DNA from 2 places in the Allobosea sp. R86505 genome. Region 1 is predicted to be linked to the other one. Evidence: riboswitches for the same ligand, from Rfam matches in the RefSeq annotation. Region 1 holds a riboswitch; the other holds the start of a gene.
The links. A riboswitch is a leader RNA that binds a small molecule or an ion and turns the genes downstream of it on or off. The one in region 1 is predicted to bind thiamine pyrophosphate.
Positions count from the first base shown of each region.

Region 2: another riboswitch for thiamine pyrophosphate. It lies ahead of thiO (glycine oxidase ThiO); the one in region 1 lies ahead of SJY11_RS05295 (LuxE/PaaK family acyltransferase).

Region 1 covers NZ_JAXHPY010000001.1:1,083,080-1,092,187, reverse strand. The annotation lists gene SJY11_RS05305 (ABC transporter ATP-binding protein) at 1-214, opposite strand, end outside; gene SJY11_RS05300 (acyl-CoA reductase) at 204-1,655, opposite strand; gene SJY11_RS05295 (LuxE/PaaK family acyltransferase) at 1,660-2,739, opposite strand; TPP riboswitch at 2,842-2,967, opposite strand; gene SJY11_RS05290 (hypothetical protein) at 3,095-3,367, shown strand; gene SJY11_RS05285 (DUF2161 family putative PD-(D/E)XK-type phosphodiesterase) at 3,400-4,080, opposite strand; gene SJY11_RS05280 (dihydrodipicolinate synthase family protein) at 4,605-5,510, shown strand; partial or broken gene SJY11_RS05275 (DUF6538 domain-containing protein) at 5,614-5,781, opposite strand; tRNA gene SJY11_RS05270 (tRNA-Ser) at 5,879-5,968, opposite strand; gene rplU (50S ribosomal protein L21) at 6,309-7,001, shown strand; gene rpmA (50S ribosomal protein L27) at 7,102-7,368, shown strand; gene SJY11_RS05255 (GNAT family N-acetyltransferase) at 7,520-8,173, shown strand; gene denD (D-erythronate dehydrogenase) at 8,269-9,108, opposite strand, start outside.
Region 2 covers NZ_JAXHPY010000001.1:3,722,133-3,729,464, forward strand. The annotation lists gene SJY11_RS17945 (NADH:flavin oxidoreductase/NADH oxidase) at 1-854, shown strand, start outside; gene SJY11_RS17950 (carboxypeptidase M32) at 1,017-2,504, shown strand; gene SJY11_RS17955 (Rdx family protein) at 2,636-2,944, shown strand; gene SJY11_RS17960 (thiamine phosphate synthase) at 3,109-3,717, opposite strand; gene SJY11_RS17965 (thiazole synthase) at 3,729-4,502, opposite strand; gene thiS (sulfur carrier protein ThiS) at 4,516-4,713, opposite strand; gene thiO (glycine oxidase ThiO) at 4,697-5,692, opposite strand; TPP riboswitch at 5,783-5,882, opposite strand; gene SJY11_RS17980 (mandelate racemase/muconate lactonizing enzyme family protein) at 6,142-7,260, opposite strand.

The DNA.
Region 1 (9,108 bases):
CGCCGTCGATCCGCACCACGCCCCGCCGGGGCGCCAGCAGCCCGGCCGCCAGCTTGAGCAGGGTCGTCTTGCCGCTGCCGCTGCGCCCGACCAGGCAATGGAACTCACCGCGCGGGATCGCCCAGTCGACGCCGTCGACGATGGCCTCTGCGCCATAGCCGAAATCGACCGCCTCGAGGGCGACGAAGGCGTCCGCGTGGGCTTCAGTCGACATAATCGGCGAAGCCGTCGGCGGCGCGTTCGGCCGATTGCTCGATCTCGGTCAGCCGGACGAGATCGAGCAGGTTGAAGCGCCCGTCATTGTGCCAGCCGGCCTCGGGCGCCGCCATCGCCCCGAAGCCGCAGATGCGGGTGACGCCCGCGTCCCCCAGCAGCGCCGCGATGCGGAACAGCTCGCGCGGCGAGGCTGCCACCGCCGCGGTCTGCAGATAGGCGCGGGCGGGCGCGATGAGCGGCGGCACCGCATCGAGGCTGTCGACGGCAACGATCTTGAGCGTGCGGTTGAGCGCGCTCGGCGCGAGCGGCTCAGCCGCCTCGCTCCAGACCACGCTCCAGCCATCGCCGGCCTCGCCCAGCACCACGGTCCTGTCCTCGTCGAAGACGCGCATCTCCTCGCGGCTGCGCCAGGCGGCGATGCCGGCCGCCTCCGCCACCGAAAGCGCGCGGCGCGGATGGCGCGGGCTCAGCGCGCCGAGTTCCTGCGAGACGCGCTCGGCGAATTCGCGCGGCGAGACCGCCCCGCCCCGCGCGACGAACAGCATCTGCGGCGAGTAGCAGCCCTGCTGCTCCCAGCGCGCCACATCCTGCGCCACGAGCCGCGCCAGCGGCCCGGCCCGACGCGTGTCGAGCGCCTCGGCACCGATCAGCCCGAAGCCGATCCTGTGCCCATGCGGGAGGAAGCGCGCCGTCAACGGCACCCGCTCGCGGATCGCCGCCAGCGCGTCATTGCCGCCATAGGCGACGATCGTGTCGGCCTCATTCAGCCAGGCGCTCTCGGCAGCGTCGTCGCCGCCCTTCCACCAGACCACCGCCAGGCATTCGCCGAGCTTCGGATCGATCTCGGCGAGGATCTGCGCGAACCAGCCCGCCAGCAGCGGCTCGGCGCTCGCGACCTTGCCGACCGTGCCGGCCTTGACCAGGAGCCCGCAGATCAGGCTCCAGAGCGACAGCCCCGGCACGTTCCCCGCCCAGATATGGAGCAGGAGCTGCGGGCCCTGGGCGCGCGTGAAACCGCCCTTCATTGCCGGCTGGAAGCCGTCGAGCACGGCCGGATTGGCGAAATCCTCAGTGAGGAAGCGCTGCAGCTGCGGCGCACGGAAGCTGCGCAGATAGCCGGAGAGGCCGAGGCGGACGCTCTCGCGGTCATAGCCGGTCACGATCGGCAGCACGGCCTCCGCCCGCCGCCGCCAGGGATCGTCCCGGTCGAGCAGCCGGGCGATGGCGGCGTCCAGCGTCGCGACGATCTGCGCGACCGGCAGCGTCCGCAGATAGGTCCGCGCCTGCTCGCGCACATGGCTGGCGAGCGCGCCGGCCTGCGCCGTGGTCAGCTCCGGCACCCGCACCTGCACGTGCTCGCCCCAGGCGCTGAAATCCAGCGTCCGCCAGGTGACCTCGCCGGCCGGCAGCCCCGGCAGATGCCCCGCGGTCTCGATCACCGCCTCAGCCCCGCGCCGCCCGCAGGAATTCCTCGACCGCCACCGAACAGCCCTTGGAATCGGCGCCGTCGACGCGGCCGAGCAACCGGAAGCCGCCCTCGACCATCACGCCGGCATCCTCCGTCAGGATCGCGGAGGCACAGTTGAAATGGGCGAGGTCGTGATGGACCAGCACGCCGGTCGTTCCCTCCGGCAGGTCGCGCCCGCTGACCGGATCGACGACACGGCTGCGAATCCAGTGCGGGCCGGACTTCACCGGTGGGCAGACCGCATTGCCGTCATCGTAGAACTGCGTGCTGAGCTCGGTCATGCCGTACATGTTGATGCAGGCCTCGCGCGGCACGCCGAGCGCCGCCGAGAGCGCGTCATAGAAGGCGTCCGGCGTCATCTCGCGCGACTGGCCCTTGAAGCCGCCGGTATCGAGGATGCGGCTGCCTGCGGGCAGCGCGAAGCGCCGCCCCTGCGCCGCCAGCGCATCGAGCAGATGCACGAAGCTGAAGCTCGCGCCGAGCAGCGCATAGGGCTCGCCCGAGGCCTGCGCCCGCTCCAGCGCCGCGATCAGCCGCGGCAGGTCGAGCCCGTCTGCACCGATGAAGCCTTCGCTGTCAGGCGTCCCACATTCCTGCTTCGCCAGAGCCAGGTAATGCGCCAGCGAGGAATTCGGCATCGCCACCTCGTCGGGGAAGAGGATGCCCATGGCCATGCGCTCCCGCCCGGCCATGAAGCGACGGCGGAAATTCACCAGCATCGAGCGGTTCCAGACGGCCATCGTCGGGTGGTGGCTCTTGCCCCGCACCCCGCTTTGCGTCGTGCCGCTGGTCATGAAGATGCGCTCGGCGGCTTCCGGCGGGGTGCAGCTCAGTGTCAGGGTCTTGAAGGCGCTGATCGGCACGGCCGGGATGTCGCGCCAGCTGCGGACGGTGAGCGTCGTGCGCCCGCGCTGGATCGCGAAGCGCCGATAGGGCGCGTTATGGGCGAACTGATGGGCGAAGACGGCCAGCGCCATGCGCTCGAATTCCGCCTCCGACGCCCCGTCCTGGTCGATGAAGGCCAGCAGGGCCTCGATGATCTCGCTCTGCGTCACGTCCGCTCGCGCCTTCCTGCAAGGCCCGTCCCCCGGCGACATGCCGAGCGTGGCCCGAAATTCGGAATGACGGCGCGAGCCTGGAAAAAGGGCGCAGGAATACCGCCCGATGTCCCGCATCCCTACGCCGGCATGACCCGGATCAGGTTCGGAGGGTCACCGCGCTGTTGAACCGAAGTCCGACCGGCGGAATCTCAGCCTCCTCGCGAGGCACCCCTTGGAACAGCGGCCACCATGATCGCGGGCCCGCCCCGCTGTCAAGGAAGCGTCATGGCGACGTCCGCTGGCCCGATAGCCGAAACAATCGCCTGCCGGCGAGCGTTACCTCGGGCACAAGGAAATCAGGAGACGGATGATGGACAGGTCACGCGAAACCCCTGCGCTCGAGATCCCCGACGAGGGCGAGCGGTTGGCCGAGGCTGGCGGCGTTCCGGCGACCGGCCAGGTCAGCCTGCGCACCAACGTCCATGATGCGGGCAGCGGCGCCAACGAGACCATCGACGGCCTCGATGCGACGAGCGAAGCCACCCGCCATGCGGCAGAAGACATCCCGACGGGACAGCGCCCGGAAGGGCCGATCGACTCCGTCCCGGTCTTCGATCGCGCCGGCCTGCCGCCGAAGGTCTGATGGACCGAGGCCGGGACTCCCGCTCCTGCCGGTCACTCGGCTGCGGGGGCTGCCCCCGCTTCCGGCGCCGGACGCCATGCCGCGAGCGCCGCCCGCCCCGCCGCAGTCAACGCATAGACGCCACGGCCCGTTGTCTCGAACCAGCCATAGACGTTCCGGTGCAGGATCTTCTGCGCATCCGGGCAGGTCGGCTTGAGGTCGCGCGGCCGTTGCGGCCCCTCTGCCATCGCCGCCGCGCAGGCCAGGGCCTGCTGGCGATAGGCGGTCATCACCGGCCGGCGCGTGCCGCCGCCGACGACGGGATCGCCCTGACGGCGCTTGTGTTCATCGACGAGACGAGAGCGCCGTCGCGGGTCCTTGCGTGGCGTCGGCGCAACCGGAGACACGAGCACATCGACCTCGCCGGATGAGGCCACACCCAAAAGCCCGAGACCGAGACGGCGACAGAGATTGCGGTAGCGCGGATCGCTCTCGCGGCCCTTGCCCCGGGCCGACAGCCGCGCCGCCAGCCAGACCTCGTCGCCGATGCTCAGGCGGTCGACGCCCTGCAGGATCAGCTCGAGATTGAAGGTCAGCTTGAGCTCGCCGATCACCACGACGGTCGGATCGCCCGCCCGCACCCCGACGAGATCGCAAGGCCCGACCTCGCCCTTGACGGTGTAGCCCAGCCCCTCGAGGAAGGCCTTGACCGGCAGGTAGAGCGACGTTTCCACGGGGACCTCAAACAACCGTCATGCAGCCGGGGCGGTGGAAGAGCCGCCGAGACCGCAGCACCATCTGCCCTGCGGAGGCTTCAGCGCGAGAGCTCGCGGCCAGCGAAGGTGCGGCGACTCGCCTGAGGTATCCTGGGAAATCCTTCGGCGGCGGGGAAGTGGCGAACAGGGAGGGATTGTCCAATCTTCCTAGAGAGATCAATAAATTCAATAGCTTGAGAGCTGCAAACTTTGATCGCGTGTACCACTCCTGTGACCTATCGTCCAGCGGACTCGGGCGGGTTCACAGGGCTCGCACTCAACGCCGGTTGAACTCGTAGACTGTGAATAAGCGCCAACGATTGACCCCACGTATTCTGCCTTTAACCCGCTGACATGGATGGCCTATCACCGTTCAGGGAGGGGTCACGATCGGCGCCGATCGTGACCTCCCTCTCAATGACGATAACCTTTTTGATTGAATGACTTAAACGCCACCTGCGGTAGGGTCGCGCCTCAATGCTGAACCACGGGGAGGAAACGAGATGGACTTCAAGCCGCCATTCACGGGCATTCACGCGATCGTCTATGCGTTGTTCGATGCGCAGGAGCGGCTGAACCGCGAGGCGATGCGCAAGCAGGTCGAGATCTGTCTTGGGCTCGGCGTCCACGGGATGGCGGCTCTCGGGCTGGCGACCGAAGTCTCGAAGCTCGGCGTAACCGAGCGGCGAATGGTGATGGAATGGGTCGCCGAGGATACCGACGGGCGCGTGCCACTGGCCTTCACGATCTTCGGTTCGTCGGTCGCAGAGCAGGTTGAGCAGGTCCGCGCGGCCGAGGCGGTGGGGGCCGACTGGGTGATCCTGCAGCCACCGATGGTCGGAAGCTTCGGCGCGGCAGAGTACATCCGCTTCTTCGGGCGCGTCACCGAGGCGACGTCGCTGCCGGTCGCCATCCAAAACGCGCCGGCCTATATGGGGCGCGGCCTCTCCGCCGATGACATTCGCGAATTGGTGGCGCAGCATCCGAATATCTGCCTCGTCAAGGGCGAGGGTTCGGTCGTGGAGATCCGGCATCTGATCGAGGCGACGGATGGGCAACTGCCGGTCATGAACGGCCGCGGCGGCCTCGAACTGATCGATAATTTTCGTGCCGGTTGCGCCGGGATGATCCTCGCCCCCGATACGATCGACTATGCACTGGCCGCGCATGCGCGGCTCAACGCCGGTAACGAGGAGAGCGCCGAAGCCGCCTATCGCGAGATGCTGGCGACGACGGTCTTCATCATGCAGTCCCTTGAAAGCCTGATCTGCTACGGCAAGCGCCTGTTCGGCGCGCGCGCCGGCATCGAGATCCATGACCGGGCGCCGGCGCTGCGCCCCACTGCGTTCGGCCTCGACCTCGTCCAGCGCCATGCCGCGCGTCTCGGGCCCTATCAAGTCCTCGGCTAATCGGATAGCGGGCGAGCCAGGTGTCGTGAGCGGATCGGGTGAACTCCTGCGCCTCGCGCTCCCTCAGCGAACGCGGGCCGACTTTCAGGTTGGCACAGCGCTTCTCGAAGGCGACGAGCACCTCCGCCTGCTTGAACTTGGCCTTGCACGGATCTCGGGTTCCGAGGCTCTGCTTCTCCTCGGTCTTGCCGAGCAGGGCGCGGAACTCGCCCGGGGTGCCCTTGCGAAACCAGCAGATGCCGGTCTTGGGATGCTTCCAGGGGCGCGACATTGCGAGAGCCATTGTCAACCACCCGTGTGTACCACTCGGGCGGCTGCAAGCCACTGATTTTCAGAACTCTTAGTGGATCAGTCCCTTAGCGGGATGATGGCGGACAGGGAGGGATTTGAACCCCCGATACCCTTGCGGGTATGCCGCATTTCGAGTGCGGTGCATTCAACCACTCTGCCACCTGTCCGCGGTCGCCTTCGGTCGAAGCGGGCTGGTTACTACACGCGGCGTTCGGCCAAAACAAGCCTTCGCTCGCACGCCGGCCGCATTCTGTCCCGCGTCGTCTTTGCAGCGTCGCATTCGGCAGGGTTCGCGACGCTTTCGCTTGACCTCTGCGACCCCAGCGACTATCGAGCCTCGTCCGGCGTGGGGAAACCCGCGCCCGATCTCTTTTAGCCCCTTGGTTTCGCCCCGCGCGAGCAGAGAGCCTTCAAGAGCGAACCCTGACCCGTAACGACTGCCAAAAAGCCGTCCCGCATGTGCCTCGTCGAGGCCGTGACAGGGCGGGGCCGAACATGGAGGATAAAATGTTCGCAGTCATCAAGACCGGCGGAAAACAGTTCCGCGTAACCGCCAACGATCGCATCACCACCGCCAAGATCGAAGGCAACCCGGGCGACACCGTCGCCTTCGACACCGTGCTGATGCTCACCGACGGCGAGAAGACCACGCTCGACGCCAAGGCCCTCTCCGAGATCACGGTTGCCGCCGAGATCGTCGAGCAGGCTCGCGGCGACAAGGTCATCGCCTTCAAGAAGCGTCGCCGCCAGAATTCCAAGCGCAAGCGCGGCTTCCGCGCCGAGCTGACGATCATCCGCATCACCGACATTCTCACCGGCGGCAAGAAGCCGGAGATGAAGAAGGGCGAGGCTTCGGCCGTCGCGCTTCAGGCCGGCGCTGCCGAGGCCAAGGCCAAGCCGGCCGCGAAGGCTCCCAAGGCCGCCAAGGCCGAGGCCGGTGCGCTGGACGCCTCCAACCTCTCGCTGATCTCGGGCGTCGGCCCGACCATCGAGAAGAAGCTGCGCGCCGCCGGCATCACCTCCTGGAACGACATCGCCGCCTGGACCGAGGCCGACGTCGCCAAGTGGGACGAGGAGCTCAAGCTCCGCGGCCGCGCCACCCGCGAGGAATGGGTCGAGCAGGCCAAGGAACTCCTGGCCGGCAAGCCCCCGCGGGCCAAGGCCGACCAGGCCGAGCTGGCTTCCGGCGAGGACTACTGACGCCACCCGTCAGGTCGACTTCGCTTTCGCTTCCCGGACCGGCTGGCTTTTGCCGCCGATTCGGGTTAGAGAACACACATCAGTTTTGAGGTAGGGCGTTATGGCTCACAAAAAGGCAGGCGGCTCGTCCCGCAACGGTCGCGACTCGGCAGGCAGGCGCCTGGGCGTCAAGAAGTTCGGCGACCAGTCCGTGATTCCGGGCAACATCATCATTCGGCAGCGTGGGACCACCTGGCATCCCGGCGCCAATGTCGGCATGGGCAAAGACCATACCCTTTTTGCCACGACGACGGGTCGCGTCCGATTCACGACCAAACTCGGCCGAGCTTTCGTGAACGTAGTCCCGGCCCAAGAGGCCGCAGAATAAGACGGCGGATAGGGACTTCTCCGATCCGCCGGTTCCATCGAACCGGAACGGATCAGGGGTCCAGCCCTCTACGGGTCACCCAAGGTCAGCGAAAGGGAGGTGGGACAAAATCCCAGCTCCCTTTTTCGTTTGCGCCGACGGAGAGACTCAGATGTTCCCCGAATTGACCCGCGACGATGTCTTCCGGCTCGAGACCCGCCGTCTCTGGCTGCGCTGGCCGCGCATGGCGGACGCTTCCGCCATCCTGCGTCAGGCCGGGGAGAAAGCCGTGGCCGAGATGACGGCCTCGATCCCGCATCCCTACCCGGTCGATGCGGTCGAGCCCTTCATCTTCGCCATGCGCAAGGGCAATGCGCTCGGCGAGCATCTGGTGCTGGCGATCACGCCGCGCTCGAAGCCCAACGAGCTGATCGGCATGATCGGTGCGCACAGGCAGGCCACGGGCGTGCCCTTCATCGGCTACTGGCTGGGCACCGGTCATTGGGGCAAGGGGCTGGCGACGGAGGCCACCCAGGCGCTGATCGACACTGTGTTCTCGCTGAGCGAGATCAAGGCGATCGAGGCCGATGCGCGGGTCATCAACCCGGCCTCCAAGCGCGTGCTGGAGAAGTCGGGCTTCCGAGCCGAGGGCTCGTTCCTGAAGTCTCTGCCGGCCCGCGGCGGACTCTTCCCCTGCGAGCAGTACCGGCTCGACCGCTCGACCTGGGCGGCCCTGAAGAACTGGGGCACGAGCGGCTGGACCCATGCGCCAGAGATCGAGCCCTCCGTCGCCGTCGACACGCCGGGCGAACCCTGCCCGGCGTGAGCGTCCCACGTCATTCCTGGGCGGCGCTTTGCGCCGACCCGAGAATCCCGATCAGGAGATGCTCGGGTCGCGCCCGAGCATGACGATTCAGGCCGTCACTTCACGAAATTGCCGCCCAACTCATCCTCGATATGGATGCGGATGATCTCGTCGAAGCTCGACTCCGCCTTGAAGCCGAGCGCGATCGCCCGCTGCGGATCGAAGTTGCGCGGCCAGCCCTCGACGATCTTGTCGATCACAGGGTCGGGCACGCGCTTGATGCGCGCCACGACACCGTCTCCGGCGACCTTGCGCAGCGCCTCGATCTGCTCGGCCACAGTGCAGGAATAGCCCGGCATGTTCAGGGCGCGGCGGGGGCCCACAGTCGCCAGGTCCATGGTTGCGGCATGGAGCAGGAAGTTGACCGCCGAGCGCGGCGAGGCGTGCCAGTGGCGCACCTGGTCCGACACCGGCAGCACCGCGTCGATGCCGTTCAGCGGCTCGCGGATGATGTTGGAGAAGAAGCCCGACGCCGCCTTGTTGGGCGTGCCCGGCCGCACGCAGATCGTCGGGAAGCGGATGCTGAGCCCATCGAAGAAGCCGCGGCGCGAATAGTCCGAGAGCAGCAGTTCGCAGATCGCCTTCTGCGTGCCGTAGCTCGTCAGCGGCGTCGTGAAGAACTCGTCGCCGATCTTGTCGTGGAACGGCGCCCCGAATACGGCGACCGAGGAGGTGAAGACGACACGCGGCTTGTAGCCGTCGCCGGTCAGGCGGATCGCCTCGAACAGGAAGCGCGTCCCGTCGAGATTGATCTTGTAGCCCTTCTCGAAATCGGCCTCGGCCTCGCCCGAGACGACCGCCGCGAGATGCACGATCAGTTCTGGCCGCGAGGCGATCAGCTTCTCAGCCTCGCCCGGCACCGAGAGATCCGAGACGATGGCCTCGAAGGCGAAGGC
Region 2 (7,332 bases), 2.6 Mb from region 1:
CCGCGCTGGCGAGGACGCTGAAGGCCGTGCGCGCTCATTCCGACATGCCGATCGCGATCCAGCTCGCCCATGCCGGGCGCAAGGCTTCCGTGGCGCAGCCCTGGCATGGCGGCGGGCAGCTCACCCTCGAGGCCGGCGGCTGGGAGACGGTCGCCCCCTCCGCGGTCGCCTTCGACGGCCATGCCCGCAATCCCCGCGCGCTGACGACCGACGACATTGCACGGCTCTGCGAGCGCTTCGCTGAAGCGGCGAAGCGCTCGGTGCGGCTCGGCTTCGCCGCGATCGAGTTGCATGGCGCCCATGGCTATCTGATGCACCAGTTCCTCTCGCCGCTCTCCAACAAGCGCGAAGACGCGTTCGGCGGTTCGCTGGAGAACCGGATGCGCTTCCCGCTCGCCGCCTTCGAGGCGGTGAAGGCCGTCGTCCCCGCCGGCTACCCGGTCGGCGTGCGGCTGTCGGCGACCGACTGGGTGCCGGGTGGCTGGGACCTCGAGCAGACGCTCGCCTTTTCGCAGGCGCTGAAGGCGCGCGGGGCCGATTTCATCCATGTCTCCAGCGGCGGCAATTCCGGCGCGCAGCAGATCCCGCTCGGTCCGAACTACCAGGTGCCCTTCGCGCGGGCGGTGAAGCAGGCGACCGGCCTGCCGACCATCGCGGTCGGGCTGATCACCGAGGCCGAGCAGGCGGAGGCGATCGTCGGCACGGGCGACGCCGATCTCGTCGGCATCGCGCGCGGCATCCTCTACGATCCGCGCTGGCCCTGGCACGCCGCCGCGCAGCTCGGCGCCACGGTCAAGGTGCCCAACCAGTATCTCCGCTCGCAGCCGCGGCAGTTCAAGACGCTGTTCGGGTGAGCGCGGGTTCAGTCTCCGCCGTCATCCCGGCCGGAGCGCAGCGGAGAGCCGGGATCCATTCCTGACCCTTTCCGCTATCGTTCCGGAATGGATCCCGGGTCTCCCTTCGGTCGCCCGGGATGACACGGCGGGATTTGCCACAATCAATCGAGACGAGCCGCCATGACCGCCTATGCCAACCTCTCCGCCCATTTCGGCCGGGCCGCCGCGCTCGGGAACGCCATCGGCATCCTGCAATGGGACAATGACGTGATGATGCCCAAGGGCGCGGCCGGCACGCGGGCCGAGAGCCTGGCGCTGCTGCGGGTGATGCATCACGGGCTGACCACGGACGAGCGCATCGGCGACTGGCTGGCGGATGCCGACGCGGATGCTGGGCTCGGGCCCTGGGAGCAGGCCAATCTGCGCGAGATCCGGCGGCTCTGGACCGTCGAGACCGCCTTGCCGGCCGATCTCGTCGAGGCCTCCTCCAAGGCGATCTCGGCCTGCGAGATGCGCTGGCGGCAGGCGCGGGCGGAAAGCGATTTCGCCGGGCTCCTGCCCTTCCTCGCCGAGGTGCTCACGCTGCAGCGGGAGATCGGCCGGGCCAAGGGCGAGAAGCTCGGGCTGTCGCCTTACGACGCGCTGCTCAACGACTACGAGCCGGGCGGGCGCTCGGCGATGATCGATGCGCTGTTCGACGATCTCGCCGCCTTCCTGCCGGGCTTCACGCAAGAGGCGCTCGCGGTTCAGGCGCGGCGCCCGCAGACGCCCGATCCGGAAGGGCCCTTCGCGATCGAGGCGCAGCGGGCGCTCGGCCTCCGGATGATGGCGGCGCTGGGCTATGATTTCGAGCGCGGGCGGCTCGACGTCTCGACCCATCCGTTCTGCGGCGGCGCCGACAACGATGTCCGCATCACCACCCGTTATGACGAGGCCGATTTCGCCAAGGCGCTGATGGGCGTGCTGCACGAGACCGGGCATGCGCTCTACGAGCAGGGCCGGCCGCAGGCCTATCTCCACCAGCCGGTCGGCCAGGCGCGGGGCATGAGTCTGCATGAGAGCCAGTCGCTGCTGGTCGAGATGCAGGCCTGCCGCTCCGAAGAGTTCATCGCCTATGCCGCGCCGCTGATGCGCGAGGCCTTCGGAGGCTCCGGCCCGGCCTGGGAGACCCAGGCGCTGTGGCGGCGCTACACCAAGGTCGAGCCGGGCTTCATCCGCGTCGATGCCGATGAGGTGACCTATCCGGCCCATGTCATCCTGCGCTACCGGCTGGAAAAGGCGCTGATCGCCGACGCGATGCCGCTGTCGGAGCTTCCCGCCGCCTGGAACGCCGGGATGAAGGATCTGCTCGGCGTCACCGTTCCCCATGACCGCCTCGGCTGCCTGCAGGACGTGCATTGGCCAAGCGGCGGCTGGGGCTATTTCCCGACCTATACGCTGGGCGCCATGACCGCCGCGCAGATCTTCGAGGCCGCCTGCCAGGCCCAGCCCGAGATCCTGCCCGGCATCGGCCGGGGCGATTTCGCGCCGCTGCTGGCCTGGCTGCGCAGCCATATCCACAGCCAGGGCTGCCTGCTGGAGACCGACGATCTGCTGACGCAGGCGACGGGCCGCCCGCTCGATGCCTCGGTGTTCAAGGCGCATCTGCAGCGGCGCTATGGCGGTTGAGAGCGAGGCAGATTAAATTCATTCCAGACAATGACTTAGGGCACCGCTGACGCTGGCCGGCCATGTTCTGAACAGGCTTGCCAGCGCAGCCGCGACGGCCGATGCAGGCGCATCGCCCCCAAGGTGTCCCCATGACCGAACCCAAGACCCTGCCCCGCATCACCATCACCTATTGCTCGATGTGCCAGTGGATGCTGCGCGCCGCCTGGCTCGGCCAGGAACTGCTCTCGACCTTCGGGCAGGATCTCGGCGAGGTCGCGCTGATCCCGCGCACCGGCGGCATCTTCCAGATCCATTACGAGGGCGAGCTGATCTGGGACCGCAAGAGCGAGGGCGGCTTCCCCGATTCCAAGGTGCTCAAGCAGCGCGTCCGCGACCGTCTCGACCCCGAGCGCAACCTCGGCCATGTCGACGGGCATGCGGCGGTTGAGAGCGTCTGAGCGCGATTTGGTCGCCCTCGGAACCACACTGTCATCCTGGGCGACCAAAGGTCGTCCGGGATCCATCATCGGGCGTTGTCGGCGCCCTATGATGGATCCCGGCCTGCGCGGCTGCGCCGCTTGTCCAGGATGACGACGGTGGTTCGGAGTCAGGCTGGCCGGGGTTAGGCGGCGCGGCTGCGCGTCGCCGCGATCCAGGCCTTCAGGCGCGCTTCCGGATCGGCGTTCAGCGTGATGTCGGTGACCGCCGAGACGATGTCGGCGCCGGCCTCGAAGACGCCCGCTGCGCGCTCCAGCGAGACGCCGCCGATGCCGACGAGCGGGATGTCGCCGAGGCGGCGCTTCCACTCGGTGACGCGTTCCAGCCCCTGCGGCGCCCATTTCATCGCCTTCAGGATGGTCGGGTAGACCGGGCCGAGCGCGACATAGTCTGGCTGCGTGCGCAGCGCGCGTTCCAGCTCCGCCTCGTCATGGCTGCTGACGCCGAGCCGCATCCCGGCCTTACGGATCGCGGCGAGATCGGCGCCGTCGAGATCCTCCTGGCCGAGATGGACGAAGTCGCAGCCCTCCTCGATGGCCAGCCGCCAGTAATCGTTCACGACCAGCACGCAACTGGCCTGCGCGCACAGCGTCTTCGCCCGGGCGATCTCGCGGCCGGTCTCGGCTTCGTTCCGGTCCTTGACGCGCAGCTGCACCAGCCTGACGCCGAGCGGCAGCATGCGGGCGAGCCAGTCGGCGCTGTCGAAGATCGGGTAGAAGGGGTCGAGCTTCATCGAGGCTGCTTTCACGAGAGAAAGGCCTTGCCCATGACCGGGGTCGAGGGCGCCGCCATGTCGCGCGCCTCGATCGGCTGCGCCTGGAAGGCCTGGTGACCGGCCTCGATCGCGCGGGCGAAGGCCTGCGCCATCAACACGGGATCGCCCGCCTTGGCCACCGCCGTGTTGAGCAGGATCGCGTCATAGCCCAGCTCCATCGCCTGGGCGGCGTGGGAGGGCAGGCCGATGCCGGCATCGACCACGAGCGGGATGCCGGGGAAATGCGCGCGCATGCTGCGCAGGCCGTAGACATTGTTCAGGCCGCGGCCCGAGCCGATCGGCGCGCCCCAGGGCATCAGCACCTCGCAGCCGGCATCGAGCAGGCGCCCGCCGACGACGAGATCCTCGGTGGTGTAGGGGAAGACCTCGAAGCCATCGTTCGTGAGGATGCGCGCCGCCTCGATCAGGCCGACGACATCGGGCTGGAGCGTGTCGTCCTCGCCGATGACCTCGAGCTTGATCCAGTTCGTGCCGAAGACCTCGCGCGCCATCTGCGCCGTCGTCACCGCCTCCTTGACGCCGTGGCAGCCGGCGGTGTTGGGCAGAACGCGCACGCCGAGGTCGCGGATCAGCGACCAGAAGGCCTGTCCCGCCCCGCCCTCCCCGGCCTCGCGCCGCAGCGAGACGGTGACGATCTCGACGCCCGACGTCTTCACCGCCTCCGCCAGGATGGCCGGAGACGGATATTGCGCCGTGCCGAGAAAGAGCCGGCTCTTCGGCTCGAAACCATAGAAGCTCGCCATGTCGGTGATCCTCTCAGCCGCCCTGCATCGGGGCGACGACCTCGATGCGGTCGCCCTCGTTGAGCGTGATCGTCTCGCGCTTGCGCGCCGGGACGAAATCGCCGTTCACCGCGGTGGCCACGACCTTGCCGGCATAGCCGAGCTCGGCCAGCGCCTGATCGAGCGTGGTGGCGGCGACCTCGCGCGGCTCGCCGTTAAGCAGCAACGTCATGAAGCCTCTCCGGGATGCTGGCGGGATCGAGCAGGGCCTCCGCCGCCAGCCGCGCCATGGCGGGGCTCAGCAGAAAACCGTGCCGATAGAAGCCGTTGACATGGATGACCCGGCCGCGGCGCGTCAGGCGCGGCAGGTTGTCGGGGAAGGCCGGGCGGGCATCGACGCCGATCTCGACGATCTGCGCCTCGCCGAAGGCCGGATGCAGCGCATAGGCGCCGCCGAGCAGTTCCAGCATCGAACGCGCGGTGACGGCACTGCGGTCGCCGCCCTCGATCATCGTCGCGCCGACCATGAAGATGCCGTCCGCACGCGGCACGACATAGAGCGGGATGCGCGGATGCAGCAGCCGAACGGGGCGCGACAGGGTGACGTCGCGGGTGCGCAGCAGCAGCATCTCGCCCTTGACGCCGCGCAGATCGGGCAGCGCCTCGCGGGCGGCGAGCCCGCGACAGTCCAGCACCGCGTCGGCTGCGACGTCCTCGGGCGCGACCTCGCGGCCGTAATGGATGCGCCCGCCCCGCGCGATCACCTTCGCCGCCAGCCCCGCCAGCGCCAGGCGCGGATCGAGATGGCCCTCGCTCTCGAAGAACAGCGCCTTGCCGAAGCGCCCGGCCAAATCGGGCTCGATCGCGGCGATGGCGTCGGCATCGATCTCGACGAGATGGGAGGTGCGGCTGGCGAAGCGGCGCAATTCCGCCCGGTCGCGGCTGGGGGCGACCACGAGCGTGCCCTTGCGGACCACGCCCTCGACATGGCGCTCCCACCAACTCGCCGCCTCCTGGCCGAGCCGGACGACCGGTTCCTCGGCGCTCTCGCCCTCGCACCAGGGGGCGAGCATGCCGCCGGCCCACCAGGAGCAGGCCCTGGCCCCGGCCGTTTCACCGCGCTCGAACAGCTCGACCTCGGCGCCGCGGCCGAGCAGCTCGACCGCGCAGGCGAGGCCGACGACGCCGGCGCCGACGATGCCGACCCGCAGCGGTGGGTTGGACCGGGACTGGATGGATGCGTGCGGCATGCCCTACCCTCGCGGCCGTGAAGGCTGCGGCCGTGGCAGGACGGGTGAAGCGACGCTGCGACGACCGTTCCCTTCGCCGGCATTATCCGGATCAGGTTCGATGGGTTGGCGTCGTGCGCCTCTCAGCCTTGCGGCACCCCAACGGATCACCGTCAATCTAGTTTGCCATGACGGCCTGAGCAAGGCAGGGCGGCCATGTCCTCCTGAACTGCACATGGGAGCGTGCTGATTTCACTCGGAAACAGAGCGTCATTCCGGACAAGCGGCGCAGCCGCGCCGATCCGGAATCCATCGGAGGGCTCCGGAGCCCTCCGATGGATTCCGGGCCAAGCCCGGGATGACGGCGGTGGTTCCGAGACAACTCAGCACGCTCGAGGGATGCCCGCCTTCGCGTTTGGAGGCCGTCGAGGTCAGCCCAGCGGCTTGGCGAAGCGAGCGGAGGCGTCGCTCGTCGGCGTCGTGCCGGCACCCGGCCGCTGGGGCTTCAGGAAGCAGCCGTCGACGACATTCGCCGGCTCCTCGAAGGCGTCCTTGATCCAGGGGATGTATTCCAGAACCGGCGTCGCCTGGTGCCAATAGGCGAGATGGACATGGACCTGGCTCATCTCGCCGGCATGGGGCGCAACCGGCAGGCGGCTGGCGAGCGCGAGATCGGCGACCTGGATGTATTCGGTGATGCCGCCGAGCCGGGTGACATCGGGCTGGACGTAGTGGATCGCATCGGCTGCGATGAAGGCGCGGAAGGCGTCCAGCGAATAGAGCTGTTCGCCAAGTGCGACGGGGATCGAGGTGTCGCGCGCGAGCGCCGCATGCGAGCCGACATCGTCATACCAGAGCGGCTCCTCGAACCAGAAGATGTCGAGCGGCTCGGCCCGGGCGCAGAAGCGCTTGCAGGTCGGCAGGTCCCATTTGCCGTTGCCGTCGATGGCGAGCGCGACATGGGGCCCGACGGCGTGGCGCACCGCCTCGAGCCGGCCGATGTCGATGCCCGGATCGGCATGGCCGACCTTGACCTTGATGCGGTGGAAGCCGTCTTTCTCCACTGCCCTACGGCAGCCCTCGACGAGCTGGTCCTTGGGGATCGAGAGCCAGCCGATATCGGTGTTGTAGGCTTCCAGCCGCGGCTTGCTGGCGCCGCCAAGGAGATTCCAGAGCGGCACGCCGGCCTTCTTCGCCTTGAGATCCCAGAGCGCGACATCCACCGCGGCGAGCGCGAGCTGGGTGATGCCGGCGCGGCCGACCCATTGCAGCGCCGGATGGCGGGCGAGCTTGAGCCAGAGCCGGTTGCTCTCCGACGCATCCTCGCCGACCAGCAGCGGGGCATAGCAATCGCGGATGCAGGCGGTGATCAGCCGGTCGGAGGGCAGATCGGCATGGGTGCCGGTGAAGCCATAGCCCTCCAGCCCCTCCTCCGTGACGATCTTCGTGCCGACCACGCCCCAATGGCTGATCCGATGCGTCGAATCGGCGATCGACCCGCCGGTGACGGGGATATGCAGGATGAAGGGTTCGATTCTGGCGATGCGCATGGCTGTCCTCCCGGGCCCTCCGCTCGCGACACTGGGCCGCGGCGGCTTGTTGGACCGAGACGACCACAGCGG